One region of the Litorilinea aerophila genome, then DNA from elsewhere that is predicted to be linked to it. Evidence: riboswitches for the same ligand, from Rfam matches in the RefSeq annotation. Region 1 holds a riboswitch; the other holds the start of a gene.
What was found. Region 1 has a riboswitch for cobalamin ahead of FKZ61_RS04650 (ABC transporter substrate-binding protein). Riboswitches for the same ligand answer to the same signal wherever they lie in the genome.
Positions count from the first base shown of each region.

Region 2: another riboswitch for cobalamin. It lies ahead of FKZ61_RS05440 (ABC transporter substrate-binding protein); the one in region 1 lies ahead of FKZ61_RS04650 (ABC transporter substrate-binding protein).

Region 1 covers NZ_VIGC02000005.1:34,616-42,075, reverse strand. The annotation lists gene FKZ61_RS04670 (cytochrome d ubiquinol oxidase subunit II) at 1-630, shown strand, start outside; gene FKZ61_RS04665 (sulfatase-like hydrolase/transferase) at 759-2,420, opposite strand; gene FKZ61_RS04660 (ArsR/SmtB family transcription factor) at 2,726-3,118, shown strand; gene FKZ61_RS04655 (cation diffusion facilitator family transporter) at 3,135-4,307, shown strand; cobalamin riboswitch at 4,468-4,641, shown strand; gene FKZ61_RS04650 (ABC transporter substrate-binding protein) at 4,973-6,235, shown strand; gene FKZ61_RS04645 (iron ABC transporter permease) at 6,728-7,460, shown strand, end outside.
Region 2 covers NZ_VIGC02000005.1:231,603-239,062, reverse strand. The annotation lists gene FKZ61_RS05460 (precorrin-8X methylmutase) at 1-557, opposite strand, end outside; gene FKZ61_RS05455 (sirohydrochlorin chelatase) at 554-1,975, opposite strand; gene FKZ61_RS05450 (ABC transporter ATP-binding protein) at 2,537-3,325, opposite strand; gene FKZ61_RS05445 (FecCD family ABC transporter permease) at 3,352-4,437, opposite strand; gene FKZ61_RS05440 (ABC transporter substrate-binding protein) at 4,445-5,422, opposite strand; cobalamin riboswitch at 5,627-5,780, opposite strand; gene FKZ61_RS05435 (ester cyclase) at 6,047-6,949, shown strand; gene FKZ61_RS05430 (cupin domain-containing protein) at 7,033-7,460, shown strand, end outside.

The DNA.
Region 1 (7,460 bases):
CCTTTCTTCATGGGGTTGACCCTGGGGGGGCTGGCTTCCGGGGAGATCCGGGTGGAGGGCGGGATCGTCACTACGGGCTTCTTTCGGGGCTGGCTGGGTCCCTTCGCCCTAAGTTGTGGCCTCTTTGCCCAGGGGCTCTTTGCCTTCCTGGCCGCGGCCTACCTGGCGGCCGATGCCCGCCGCTATCCGGCCTTGCAGGAGGACTTCCGGCGTCGGGCTCTGGTGTCGGGGGTCCTGCTGGCTCCGGCTGCGGGGCTGGTCTTCCTCTTGGCCCGGGAGGGCGCGCCGATCATCTTCAGCGGACTGACCAGCTGGTGGGCGCCTTTACTCTTGCTGTGGACCAGCGTGTTGGCGGTGGTGGCGCTGGCCGCCCTGTGGTGGCGGCGCTTCGAGTGGGCCCGCTGGAGCGCCGCCGGCCAGGTGGCCTGCATCATCCTGGGCTGGGGCATGGCCCAGTATCCGTACATCCTGGTTCCCGACCTGACCTACCACGAGACCGCGGCACCGGCCATCACCCTGCGCCTGCTGGCCATTGGATTGGGCGTGGGTGCGGTGGTGCTCATTCCCTCGTTGTTGTACCTGCTGTACATCTTCAAGCTGCATGGGGATGGCCTGGCCCTGGAGGAGTGAGCCGCGCCCATCGGCGCCCGGGCTAATCCCCGCGCCAGGCAACCATTTGGTTCGGGAATGTACCGCCAAAGACAGGATTGCAGGCAACTTCACGGAGGTTGCCTGCAATCCGAAAAATCTCTCCCAGCCTACCGGTTTATCACCGGCATAAAGGCTTGATAGGGCAATGCCCCGACAGCCGCCGCTTTGGCGGCCAATTTGCCGGCCATCTCGGCCACCTTGTCCGGATCGTAGTAGTCACCATTCGCCGGATCCGCCATGTTGTGCAGTTCGTCCGGGTCATTGGCCAGATCATAGAGTTCGTATTGGGACGGTTCCTGGCCGCTGGGATCGAAGTAGTGGGCAAACTTCCAGCGGGCCTCCCGGATACAGCGGATGTGGTTGGGTTGGGTGACTACAGTCTGCCCGTTGGGCGCGCCCACGTTCTCATCGTCGAAGGTGAACAGGATGGAATCCTGGACCGTGGCGGTGGGATTGTCCGGGTTCGCCACCGCGTCGTTGATGATGGGGCTCAGATCTTGGCCGGCAAAGGTATAGCTGTCCCGGTTCGGCACGTCCACCAGGGAGGCCAGGGTGGGCATCAGGTCCACCAGAGAGGCCAGGGCGTCGGTGTAGACCGTCTGGGGGAAGAGAAGTGGGTTCGAAAAGACCAAAGGGACCCGCATGGTCTCTTCATAGACGTTGAATGACTTCTGCCGCATGCCGCCATGGGAGAGCCCCATCTCGCCATGGTCCGAAGCACGGATGATCAGGGTCTTCTCCACCAGGCCCGGCCTGGCCTCCAGCGCGTCCAGCACGGCACCGATGTGTTGATCGACCACCTTCTGCAGATAGGCGTAGAAGTTGACGTAACGCTCGGGGTCCAGCGGGCCGGCAAGCGGCCCCAATCCCCCCGCGGCCAGGGCCAGGAATTGAGCCTGGGCCGTGGGCTTGTAATTTTGGAGCAGCCGCTCATCGAATGTACCGGGCAAGCCGATGCCCTGGTTGAAACAGTCCGGCGCCTCGTTCAGGTAGTTGAAACAGGATGGATCCTCGCTACTCGGTTGGTTCCAGGTAAGGGGGTAGGCGAGCACGTCGTGGGGGTTGACAAAGGAGACGATCAGGGCGAAGGGCGTCCCGCTGTCCACGTCCACATTCTGGAGAAAGCTCACCGCCTGATCCGCATAGTGCTGGTCCCAATTTGCACAGCCGCCACCGAAGCCGTCGGGATCGGTGTTCTCGCCCGCCTCGGGCGGTTGCCACCCCTGAAAGCCGTACGCGGCCACATCCGCAGTAGTGGGCTCCCCGCCATCCGCCCCCTTGCTCATATGCCACTTGCCCCGATAGTGGACATTGTAGCCCGCCGAGGCCAACATGTGGGCCATGTTCTGGACCGTCAGGGGCAACGTGGGCTCGGTGGGCGAGAGGGTGCCGCCCGAGGTCAAGGTGTGCTTGACGCCGTGCTGGGATGGGAAGAGCCCGGTGAAAAGGGTGCTGCGGCTGGGTGAACACATGGCTGTGTTGCAGAACGCCCGGCGAAAGACCAATCCATGGTCGTCGATGCGTTTGCGGTTGGGCAAATTGGTTGCGGCCCAATCCGCCGGCCAGTGCATGGGCGCACGCTCCTGGTCGGTCAGGATGATCAGAAGGTTCGGACGATCGGGGAACTGCTCCGCGAGGCGGTTTGCCCCAAGCGCGCTCTGGCTTGCGTACCTGGGCAGGGCCAGGCTAAGGCCAGCTGCGCCCACACCGCGCAGAAACGTGCGCCGGCTGGTTCGCTGCCGGCGGCCAGAGATCGATGGGCTGGGCATGGGATTTCTCCTTCCGTGCGCTTTGATGAAGATGTCGAATAGAATGTGAGTTTCTCCTCGAGAGGAGCCCAACAGGGCATATGATATCACCGGCCACGGGGAAGGAATACCTACGAAAGTATGAAAACCCACTCCTACGAATATCGAGGCCCCACGGCACCGGCAGACAGCGACTGCGTCTCCTCCCACCCATTGAATTCGACAGGCGGACAATCTTGACTTTCATAGCCACCATGGATTACACTTTAAATACCTGAGTATATGTTCATATGCAAAAAGAGACGAATCAAGGAAAGAGGGAGGCCATGCACAATCGGCACGCGGCACTCTTCAACGCGGATGCGCTGCCAGCCGATCTCCTGGCCGATGTTGTTGAGATCTTCAAGGTCCTCAGCGACACCACCCGGGCCCAGCTCATCTATCTGCTCACCCGCCAGGAATATAGCGTCAACGAATTGAGCCAGTACGTATCGGTCTCGCCCTCTGCCGTCTCCCACCATCTGGCCAAGTTGCGGGCTACACGCTTGGTGCGGACCCGCCGGGCAGGCAATCAGATCTACTATTCAATTGATGATGTACACGTAGGCGCCCTCTTCCGCGAGGCCCTCTCCCACCTCGATCACGTCCGCCGCAATCTGTCCCCCGCCGGGGAGTGGACGGAAGCAACAGAACCGCCGCCATCCACAACACACCCTTAGAAACGCGAGTACAATCATGGCAATCAAAAACAGCGGGCACACGCATCCCCATGAAGGTGAAGAGCATGCCCACGGCCACGATCATCCGCATCCCCACAGCCACCATGGCGAATCTGGCCACCATCACGCCCACGCCCATCCCCACAGCCATGATGGACATCACCACCATCACGGCGGCGGCCCATGGGGCTGGATTCGCACCATCTTTCACCTCCACGGCCACAGCCACCAGCACGATGCCCTCGTCACCGATAGCGCCTTTGCCGCGCATGAAGAGGGCATCCGCACGGTCTGGATTGCCCTCGGGGCATTGGCCTTTACGTCCCTCCTGCAGGTGATCATCGTTTGGCTCAGTGGCAGCGTGGCCCTCTTCGCCGATACGGTGCACAACATCGGCGACGGCCTCAACTCGGTCCCCCTGCTCATCGCCTTTTACCTGGCGCGGCGGGCGGCGACACGCTGCTACACCTATGGCTTTGGCCGTGCCGAAGATGTAGCGGGCATTTTCATCGTGCTCTCCATCGCCTTCAGCGCCGGCGTCATCTTCTGGGAATCCTTGCAGAAGCTCCTTCACCCTGAACCCCTGACAAACCTAGGCTGGGTGGCCCTGGCCGCGCTGGTGGGCTTTGCCGGCAACGAAACCGTGGCATGGCTTCAGATCCGGGTGGGGCGCAAGATTGGCTCCGCCGCCATGGTGGCGGACGGGATGCACGCCCGCACCGACGGCCTGACGTCCCTGGCAGTGCTACTCGCCGTTGCCGGTTCCTGGCTCGGCTATCCCATGGTGGATCCCATCATCGGCATCTTGATCGGCGTTGCCATCCTCTTCATCACCTGGGATGCCACCAAAACCATGTGGTACCGGCTCATGGATGCCATTGAACCGGAACACCTGGAGCGGGCGGAGGCGGTCATCCGCCAGCAGCCCGGGATCCAGGAATTGGAGTGGCTGCGCATGCGCTGGATGGGCCATCGCCTGCACGCCGACATCGGCATCGCGGTTGACCCGCACCTGAGCACCGCGGCCAGCCATCACATCGCCGAGCAGCTTCGCCACGACCTCTTCCACGCGCTGCCCTACCTGTCCGAGATCTTGGTGCATGTCGATCCCTGGAGCACCCAACCCGAAGAACACCACGCCTTGACCATCCACCACGAGATCCGGCCCGCGCCGGCACGGGCCGGATGATCGGCCCATTGGTGCACTTTCCATGTCCCAGGGATGCGCTCTCCCGGTGTAGGCCCCTCGCTTCTCCGCGCCTTGGCGTCTCTGTGAGCGTCCAAATCCCCCGATCCAAAATTGACAGGCGGTCCGCGCCTCTGCTACACTAGCACCCAGATCACAACCGAATATCAAGACCAGCCAGGGTGCACCAGATGGCCCGGATGCATGGTGCACAATGGGGGAAGACCGGTGACGTCTCGCTGAGACCAGTCCGGCGCTGGCCCGCAACGGTAGGTCGACCCGCTCCCACGGGAGTGAATCGACAAGCCCGAATACCCGCCCTGGCTGTTGCTTGAGTCCACCTTCGTGGAAAAAGGGGGCGAGCGTTCACGAATCCAAGCGCACGACCCGCCAATCCGGCGGGTTTTTCATGTGCGCACGACGAGACTTGAGCGGCCCCGGCGAGGGCCGCTTTTTTTTCTGTCACTTTCCCCCCTTCTCCCGGTGGGGGTTATACCGATTGTCTTACGTAGTGGCGCTCATGATTCCGTAGGTCCGGTTTCCATACCGGACAAGCGGTCACGTATGGAAACGTGACCTACGATGCCTCTTGGCCAGACAATCGGTATCAGGGAGATGGGGGCTGTATAGTTACCATGAGACGGACATTCATGAAAGGAGTCATGAACATGCGCAAAAATCTCCGAACCTTCTGGCCAGCCCTTCTACTGCTGGCAGCCCTGGTCAGCGCCTGTGTCGCGCCTGTGGCCACACCGACTGCCCCCGAAGCACCCGCGGCTACGCCGGCCGAAGCACCGCCCCAGGCCGCCGCACCGGTGGAAGCCAACCTGACCGATGGCTGCGTGGAGGAGTACGATCCCGCCGTCGACTACTTCCCGGAGAAGATCGAGCTCACCTACGCCACCGGCTTTACCGTGGAATATGCCAACCACTACAAGGTCGTCACCGTGCTGACCCCCTGGCAAGGCGCGGAGCAGAGCTTCCAGTACGTGCTGGTCCAGTGCGGCACCCCGGCCCCAGAGGGCTATGACCCATCCCAGATCATCGAGGTGCCTGTGGGGCGCCTCATCACCCTCTCTACCACCGTGTTGCCCCACCTGGAGGCCCTGGGCGTGCTGGACAGCCTGGTGGCGGTGGAGGAGTTCGACTACGTGAACACGCCCGCGGTGCGGGAACGCATCGATGCCGGCACGGTGCAGGAGATCGGCGCCAGCGCGGAAATCAACACCGAGCGGGTGCTGGAACTGGAGCCGGACCTGGTGCTGACCTTCGCCTACGGCGATCCCCGCTACGACACCCATCCCAAGCTGCTGGAAGCCGGCCTGAAGGTGGGCCTGATCGCGGACTACATGGAAACTTCCCCCCTCGGCCGGGCCGAATGGCTCAAGTACGTGGCCCTCTTCTTTAACCGGGAGGCCCAGGCAACCACCCATTTCCAGGAGATCGCGGAACGCTACCAGGCCATCGCCGACAAGGTCGCCCAGGTGGAAGAGCGCCCCACGGTCTTCACCGGCATCAACCGGGGCGACTCCTGGCGGGTCTCCGGCGGCAAGAGCTACTTCGCCCGCTTCCTGGCCGACGCCGGTGCCGACTACCTCTGGGCGGACACCGACGCCACCGGCAGCATCCCCCTGGACTTCGAGGCGGTCTACGCCCGGGCCGCGGATGCCGACTACTGGCTGCCCAACGCCGGCCGCTGGCAGACCCTGGAGGACGTGCGCAATGAGGATCCCCGCTACGCCGACTTTGCCGCCTTCCAGAACGGCCGCATCTACGATAACAACGCCCGGGTGAACCAGTGGGGCGGCAACGACTACTGGGAAGGTGGCGTGGCCAACCCGGACATCATCCTGGCCGACCTGGTCAAGATCTTCCATCCGGAGCTGTTGCCAGATCACGAGCTGACCTTCTTCCGGCAGGTGGAGCCGTAGATTCAAGCCAATCCACAGAGGATGCCGACTTCGCGTCGTGGTGGTGACCCTCTCGTGGGGTGCGCATCCTCAGGTCCGTAGGTCACGCATCCCTGCGTGACATGGGTTCCCGTCCCGTTGGGTGCGGATGTCCGGCCAGGAGACCGGACCTACCAAGCCGTGTTCATCCGTGTCCCATCGTGGAGTGCGCATCCTCAGGTCCGTAGGTCACACATCCCTGCGTGACATGGGTTCCCGTCCCGTTGGGTGCGGATGTCCGGCCAGGAGACCGGACCTACCAAGCCGTGTTCATCCGTGTCCCATCGTGGAGTGCGCATCCTCAGGTCCGTAGGTCACACATCCCTGCGTGACACGGGTCCCCATCCCGTTGGGTGCGGATGTCCGGCCAGGAGACCGGACCTACCAATCTGTGACTCTGGGGCCTAGAACGTGGCTCAAAACAACGTGTAAAGAGAGTGCGGGGCGCCCGAGCTTTCAGGGAGAGATTTTTCCATGGCACAAACAACGCTCTACCAGGTCCAGCCCACACCGGCCACAAAAGTGGCGACCCGGGCCAGCCGATGGCGCCTGGGGCTGCTGGGACTGTCAGTCCTGTTGGTCGTCATGTTTCTGCTCAGCATCGGGGTAGGCTCCGTCTACATCCCACCGGGTGAAGTGCTGAAGATCCTGCTGGGCGCGGAGCCGGAGCGGGCGGCATGGGCCAACATCGTGCTCAAATTCCGCCTGCCCAAGGCCATCACCGCCAGCCTGGCCGGCGCCAGCCTGGCCATCGCCGGCCTCCAGATGCAGACCCTCTTCCGCAACCCGCTGGCCGGCCCCTTCATCCTGGGCATCAGCTCGGGGGCCAGCCTGGGCGTGGCCCTGGTGGTGCTGGGGGCAGGCGCCGGCGGCGGCGTGACCCTCCTGGCCGGCCTGGGGCTGCTGGGCGAGTTCAGCCTGGCCGTGGCCGCCAGCCTGGGCGCTGCGCTGGTCCTGCTCCTGGTCATGCTGGTGGCCCGCCGGGTGAACAGCACCATGACCCTGCTCCTCCTGGGGCTCATGTTCGGCTACGCCACCAGCGCCCTGGTCAGCGTGCTCCTCTACTTCAGCATCGCCGAACGCATCCAGGCCTACATCACCTGGACCTTCGGCACCTTCGGCGATGTCACCTGGGATCAGCTCCGGGTGATGGCCCCGTCCCTCCTGCTGGCCATGGCCGTGGCCCACGCCGGGGCCAAACCCCTGA
Region 2 (7,460 bases), 200 kb from region 1:
GGCACCTGTCGGAGCCGGGTGAGGGCTTCCTTGCTTTCGGCCGTGCTCACGAAGCCCACGGGCACGCCAATCACCAGGGCCGGGCAGGCCTGTTCCTGCTCGACCAGGCGGATGATCTCGTAGAGGGCGGTGGGCGCGTTGCCGATCACCACCAGTCCCTTGTCCACCAGACCCTGCTCCCACGCCAGGCGGATGCCCGCCGCGCTGCGGGTGATGCCGCTGGCCCGGGCCCGGGTGGCACAGGCCGGGTCGGCCACGAAACAGTGGAGGGATCCGCCCAGGGCCTGCAGCCGCGACTCGCTGATGCCCGCCCGGACCATGTTCACGTCGGTGACCACCGGGCACCCCCGGCCCAGGGCCGCCGCGCCGGCCTGGACTGCCCCGGGCGCAAAGTGGGTGATGGTGGCGAAATCGAAGTCCGCGGTGCTGTGGATGATCCGCTCCACCACCGCGGCCTCGGGCCCGGCCCAGGCCAGGCCAAGCCGCTCCAGCTCCTGCCGGATGATGGCAAAGGAGCGGACGGTAATGGCTGTCGGATCGTTCAGGGGGGTGCTCATGGCGCTGGCTCGCCTCCCATGGCCTGGATATGTTCCTGCCAGTAATGATGGGTCTTGGCCACCACAGTGACCACATTTTTGATCTCCGCCGCCAGGCGGAAGTGGGGGCCGACGGGCAGAAAGAGCACCGTCCCTTCCCGCCGGGCGAAGACATTCTCCACCACGATGGCCCGCAGCAGCCAGATGGCCATCTCCTCGCTCTCACACTGGAGGCCGATCCAGCCGGGCGTGGCGCTCTCCACCACCGGCAGGCCAGTTACCAGCCGGAGGCCCCGCGCCAGCTCCGCCAGGACCCGGGCGTAGCCGGCCGGATCTGCTGTGCAGACGGTTGGATCCACCGGCTCCAGCAGCTGGCCCCGATGGGGCGGCCCGCCGGCCAGGGCCAGATCGCAGAAGTCGCTCCAGATCCGGTCCCAGGCCACCCGTCCCTCCTCATCGAACTGGAGGGGAGCAGCGCCCATGGGTGCCGGGGAGACGGCTTCGCCAGCCCGATAGCGGGGCGGCAGCAGCCGGGCCAGCCGCGGGTCTACGCCGTGATCGTGGGGAATACCCCGCAGGCCGTGGTGGTGATCCGAGTATTGGGGCAGCCCGAATTCGGCTTCGAACCCGGCCATCTGCACCCGATACTTGCAGAGGTCGCAGGTCATGGAGGCCGTGCCGTTCACCGCTTCAGCATGGCGTTGGACAAGGGCTTCCAGGACGCCGTCATGGGGCCACAGATAGGAGGCGCAGTGAATCCTCATCCCCGGATATCGCTCCTGGGCTGTGGCCACCTGCTGTTGGATTTGCCGGTAGATTCGCCCGGTGAAGAGCAGATAGGGGAGGACGACAACGCGCCGGGCGCCCAGGCGACTACATCGTTCGAGCCCCTCGGCCACGGATGGCGTGGCCAGGCTGAAGAAGCAGTAATCCACCCAGGCCACCTCCCGCCCTTCAAAGAGGAGGCGGGCCGCGCGGGCCACCTCGCCGTTGCTGTCCGGATCCCGGCTGCCCCGCCCCACCACCAGCAGCCCGGTCTCAGCACCGGGGATCCCAGGGTCGAGCGCCAGGCAGGCCGCAGCCCGGTCGGCCAGGGCCTGGATCAGGGGGTACTGGGCGCCCAGGGGTACGCCATAGCGAAACTGGACATGGGGCCATCTCTGGCGAGCCCAGTTGAGGATGGCCGGCACGTCGTTCTTCTGGTGGCCGCCGGGCCCCAGGAAGAGGGGCAACACCACCACCGTCTTCGCGCCACCCGCCACACAGGCCTGGATCCCCTCCACAATGGGCGGATGGGCGAATTCCAAGAAGCAGAGCTGGACCGACCGTTGTAGAGCCCGGCTTAATCGGTCGGCCAACGCCTGACATTCGTGGACGGCCGCCTGATCCCGGCTGCCATGTCCAATGAGCAGGATCTGCTCCGTCTGTGTTTCATCCATTCTTTGTGCACTCCTTCAGCTACTGTCGCCTGCCGGCCCCTACAGGACGGGATGTCTCGTCGTAGGCGGTAGGGCGAATCATGATTCGCCCCTACATACAGCGCAGCCGTCGCCCTCCCTTCACCCGCCTGGGGCTGGCGACACCGTGCGGTTAGAAACCGCACCTACGGCACGGGGTGCCATCCATCCCGGTTGGGCCACGGATCCGTAGGGCGGGTCTCCGGCCCGCCGGGCGTGGCCGGTTCTGCAGGAGATCCATGTCCGAGGGCGGCAGCGGGCGGGGCAAGCCCCGCCCCTACAGAATTGGGCGCCCCGTCGTAGGCGGTAGGGCGAATCATGATTCGCCCCTACATACAGCGCAGCCGTCGCCCTCCCTTCACCCGCCTGGGGCTGGCGACACCGTGCGGTTAGAAACCGCACCTACGGCAAACCGGCACCCCTCCTCGGCTGGCACCAGCGGGCGGGCACGGGGGCCCGCCCCTACTAATTGTTTCTTGCCGGCCCCGGGCTGCAGGTCCCGTTTCCATACGGGCCCTCCTTCGTGCGGCAGGGATACCGCACCTACTGGCCAGCCAGACTCTCCGTGGTCGGCCCCAGGAAGACGATCTGCAGCAGGCCGCTCTGGGGGTGCCGCTCCACCAGGGCCTCCACGCCGTACACCGCCCGGATCAGGCCGGGGGTCAGCACCTGCTCCGGCGGTCCCGAAGCCACCACCGTCCCCCCGGACAATAGGTAGAGCCGGTCGCAGTAGCGGGCCGCCAGGTTCAGGTCGTGCAGGGCGGCCAGCACCGTCACCCCCAGCCCCCGGACCAGGCCCAGGATCTCCATCTGGTAGCGGATGTCCAGGTGGTTGGTGGGCTCGTCCAGCACCAGCAGCCGGGCCTGCTGGGCCAGGGCCCGGGCGATGAGGACTCGCTGCTTCTCTCCGCCCGACAGGGTGTGGAAGAGCCGGTGGGCGAACGCCTGCATCTGAACCCGTTCCAGGGCTTCTTCCACCAGGGCCAGGTCGGCCGGGCCGTCCCGGTCCAAAAGCCCTTTGTGGGGATGGCGCCCCAGCATCACCACCTCGTGGACGGTCAGGTCGAAGTCATTACCCCGCTCCTGGGCGACCACCGCGGTGCGCCGGGCTGCTTCCCGCGCGCCCAGGGCCCAGACATCCTCGCCGTCCAGGCTCACCCGGCCGGCATCCGGCCGCAGCACCCGGTAGATGGTGCGCAACAGGGTGGACTTGCCGCTGCCGTTGGGGCCGATCAGGCCCACGAATTCCCCCGGCGCCACATCCAGCAGGATGCTGTCCACGATCCGCCGCCCGTCGGCAGCCCAGGTGACATCCTCCACGTAGAGCTTCAGGGGCACAGCGTCCACGGCACACCTCCTCACAGCCCATCCCGCAGGGCGTCCCGCCGGGTACGCATGAGCCAGATGAAGAAGGGCCCACCCAACAGAGCGGTGATCACCCCCACCGGCAGCTCCACCGGGGCAAAGGCGGTGCGGGCCACCACGTCCACCCAGGTGAGGAAGAGGCTGCCGGCCAGGGCCGCCACGGGCAACACCCGCCGGTGGTCGCTGCCCACCACCATGCGCACCATGTGGGGCACCATCAGGCCCACAAAGCCGATGGCGCCGCTCACGGCCACCATCACGCCGGTGACCACCGAGAGCACCAGGAAGAGCTGCCGCCGAAAGGGGTGAACGTCCACCCCCAGGGTGGCCGCGGTCTCGTCGCCCATGACCAGCGCGTTGAGACTGCGGGCCCGGAGCTGCAGGTAGCCGCAGCCGGCCAGCAACACCGCCACCGGCAAGGTGAGATCGGGCCAGTCTGCACCGGCCAGGCTGCCCAGGAGCCAGGCCAGCACCGACCGGGCCAGCTCCCGGTTGTCCGACGTCAGGATCAGGAAGCTGGTGAGGCCTGAGAAGATGTAGGCGCAGGCCACGCCAGCCAGAACCAGGCGGATGGGCGACAGACGCCCGCCGCTCTGGGCCAGCAGGAAGACCACGCCGAAGGTCAGCAGCGCGCCCGCAAAGGCGCCCAGGGAGATGGCGTAGAGTCCGGCGAAGGCGAACCACCCCAACTCCAGCACCGAGACCGCGCCCACCGAGGCGCCCGCAGAGACGCCCAGGATGTATGGGTCGGCCAGGGCGTTGCGCACCACAGCCTGCATGACCACCCCCACCGTGGCCAACCCCGCGCCCACACACACCGCCAACAGAACCCGGGGCAGCCGGATGAGCCAGACGATGTTGAGCTGGGCCGCATCCCACGGACCCAGGCCATCCCCCAGGAGCCGGTCGGCCACCATCTGCCAGACCAGGCCGGGCGGAATGGAGACAGGGCCGATGGCCACGGCCAGGACGACGGTCGCCAACAAGAGGCCGGCCAGCGTGGCCAGCAGCATCCAGAAGGGAGCCCGGCTGTACCCGGCACCCACCGGCCGGGCCGGGCTGGAGAGGGTCGTTGACATACCGGGCTCACTCCCCGTGGGCGGCGAAGCGATCCGGATAGAGCCCCTGGGCCAGGTCCACCACCGCCTGGGCGTTGCGCACGCCCAACGTGGTGGCGCTGAAGGGGAGCACCACGAAGCGCTCCTGCTGCACCGCGGTGATGGTGGCGTAGGCCGGGTTGCTGCGCAGCAGCTCGATCTTCTCCTGGGCCGGCGACCACTCGGCGTCGATGACCACAATGGCCTGGGGATCCCGGGCGATGACCTCTTCCCAGCTTACTGTGGCCCAACTGCCGCTGGCGTCGGCGAAGATGTTCTGGGCGCCGGCTGCTTCCAGGATCATGTTGGGCGCGCCACAGCAGGCGCCGGCGAAGGGCTCATCGTCTCCGCTGTCAAACCAGAAGACCCGCAAGGGCTCTGTCTCCTGCCCATTGGCAGCCGCTACCTGGTCCAGCCGGGCCTGCATGGCGGCCACCAGGGCCTCGGCCCGGTCGGACGCGCCGAAGATGCGGCCGATGTCCCGGATCTCGTCGTAGACCGTCTCGAAGGTGACCCGTTCCGGGCGCAGGGCCGGATCCTCGCAGGAAGCCACCGACAGGTAGGAGCGGATGCCCAGCTCCAGCAGGCGCTCCCGGGGCCCCGCGGCCTCGTCGCCAAATGCGCTGCGGTAGGCACCGTAGACGAAGTCCGGCTCTGCCACCAGCAGCACCTCCTGGGAGGGATACTCGTCTGCCAGGACTGGGATGGCCTGGTAGGCTTCCTCCAGCTCGGGAAGAATGGCGTCGTCCAGGTAGGCGGTGCCCACCATGTGATCGCCCAGGCCCAGGGAGAGCATGATCTCGGTGGCGGCCTGGTTCATGGTGACGGCCCGGGTGGGGGGTGCCGGGTAGGAGATGGTCAGCCCACAGTTATCGATGGTCACGGGGAAGCCGGCAGGGCTTGCTGCCGGCTGGGGGGTGGTGGCGGGGGGCAGGGTGGCGGTGCAGGCGGCCAACCACAGGGCCACAAGCCCGCTCCCAATCAACCGGACAAATGAACGGGCATATGAACGGACGTATCGGCTGAGTGGCTCACGCATGATTTCCTCCTTACAAAGAAAATGGCGCCTCCTCCCAGGGAGAAAGCGCCGGCAATAAAAAAGCCGCCAGAAGGCGGGCGAGACACAAGGGGCAATCCCTTGCGTTCGGCCTCCTCTCTCCACGAAGGTGGTCACGAACGGACGGTGAAGGCGGGTATTCGGGCTTGGCCGTGCAGGCCTTACCGTTGCGGGACAGCGCCGGACTGGTCCAAAGGACGTCACCGGTCTTCCCCCATTGTGCGCCACGCATCCGGGCGTCTGGCGCACCTCCACCGATGGAGTATGCAGTTGTGGGCGTGAGTATAGCCATCTCCCGCCGCCCTGTCAAACGGGGCCGACGGCTGTCCGATGTTGGAAAGCGAACAGGAAAAGTGAACAAAATCTGAGCAGAGAATGGCCTGTCATGTGAACAGACTGGCGACGTATCGTTGGGGCACCGGTGAACCACTCCTGTATTTCAGGACATCATCGAGGTGTATCCCCTGGGCCTCTGCACGCTGTTCCACATTGTGCAGCCAAATCAACGCTCATATCAAGAAAGGAGCCCGTACCATGTACCTCACCCTGTTGACGGGGAAGGCGCGAGTCGCCAACCGCTGGAACCTGCGCCCAGGCGCCGCTCTCCTCCTCCCCTTCCTGATGTTTGCCCTGGTCCTTAGCGGCTGCCAGCCCATTGTCCTGCCCGGCAGCGACGCCACGACGATTCAAAGCTTCGACGCGGCCTGGAATGCCCATGACGTGGATGCGGTGCTGGCTTTCTTCACCGACGACGCGGTGATCACGCCGGTTCCGCCCCTGCCCGGCGGTCCGGAGAAGTTCACGGGCAGGGAAGAGATCCGGGGCTTCATTCAGCTGCTCATGCCGGGTTTCCGCGTTAAATCAGAAAACATTCAGGTCTCCGGGACCACGGTCACCTGGTGGTTCGCCGTTTACTCGGACTTCTTCCAGAGCTTGGGGGTGAACCCCGTCACCGGCATGGGCGAAGCCGTGCTGGACCAGGGCAAGTTCCGCTCTTTTGTCCCGCGCTTCAGTCAGGAGACGGTCAACAAGCTGCTGGCCCTGCGGGAGGAAGCGGAGATCGAAAGCGGCGGCAACCTGGCACTGATCGATGAACTCTTTGCACCAGAGTTCCAGCTGCATTTCCCTGGCTTCCCGCCCATGGACCGGGAAGGGTACAAACAGCTCCTGGCCGGGTTCCGGGCCGGCTTCCCGGACCTGGAGGTCACGGTCGCCGGTCAGGTGGCGGAAGGGAGCATGGTGGCCAATCGGCTGGTCATCCGGGGGACCCACACGGGCGAATTCCAGGGCATCCCGCCCACAGGCAGCGCCATCGAGGTCACCGGCATGAATGTGATGCGCTTCGAGAATGGAAAAATCGTCGAACTCTGGGGCGTGCCCGACTTGCTGGGCATCTTGCAACAGATTGGGGCGATCCCGGCGCCGGGGCAGAACTAGGATCGAGAGCGTGACATCGTCACCCTCTCTTTCATACTACCTTGACCAAGCAAACCGCGCCCTGCAAACCTGGAGGACCAGCCTTGTTCTCGCTCTCTCTTGACGACATAGACCTGGGGGAAACTTTCTGGTCGAACCACGACCCAAGCCTGCGCCATCGGGCGGCTTTTGTCTCCTACGGCGACACGGGGGCGCGAGACTCCGCCGTCATCCTGGCCGAGCTGGAGCCGGGCTTTGCGGTCGGCCGGCACACGGATAGCGCCGAAGAGGTGGTTATCGTCCTCTCTGGCGCCCTGCAGGCCGAAATCGGCGACGAGACCCGGCGACTGGCTGCCGGCGATCTTGTCCTGGTGCCGGAGAGGATGCCCCACAACTTCCGCAACATCGGCGACGGCCCGGCCCGCTTTCTGGGATTCTTTGCGAAGGCCCAGATCATCAGCACCTTCGATGTGCCGCTGATGCCCGGCGGCCAGCGCGTCTTTCGTACCGACCAGATGGTGACCGATCCGCC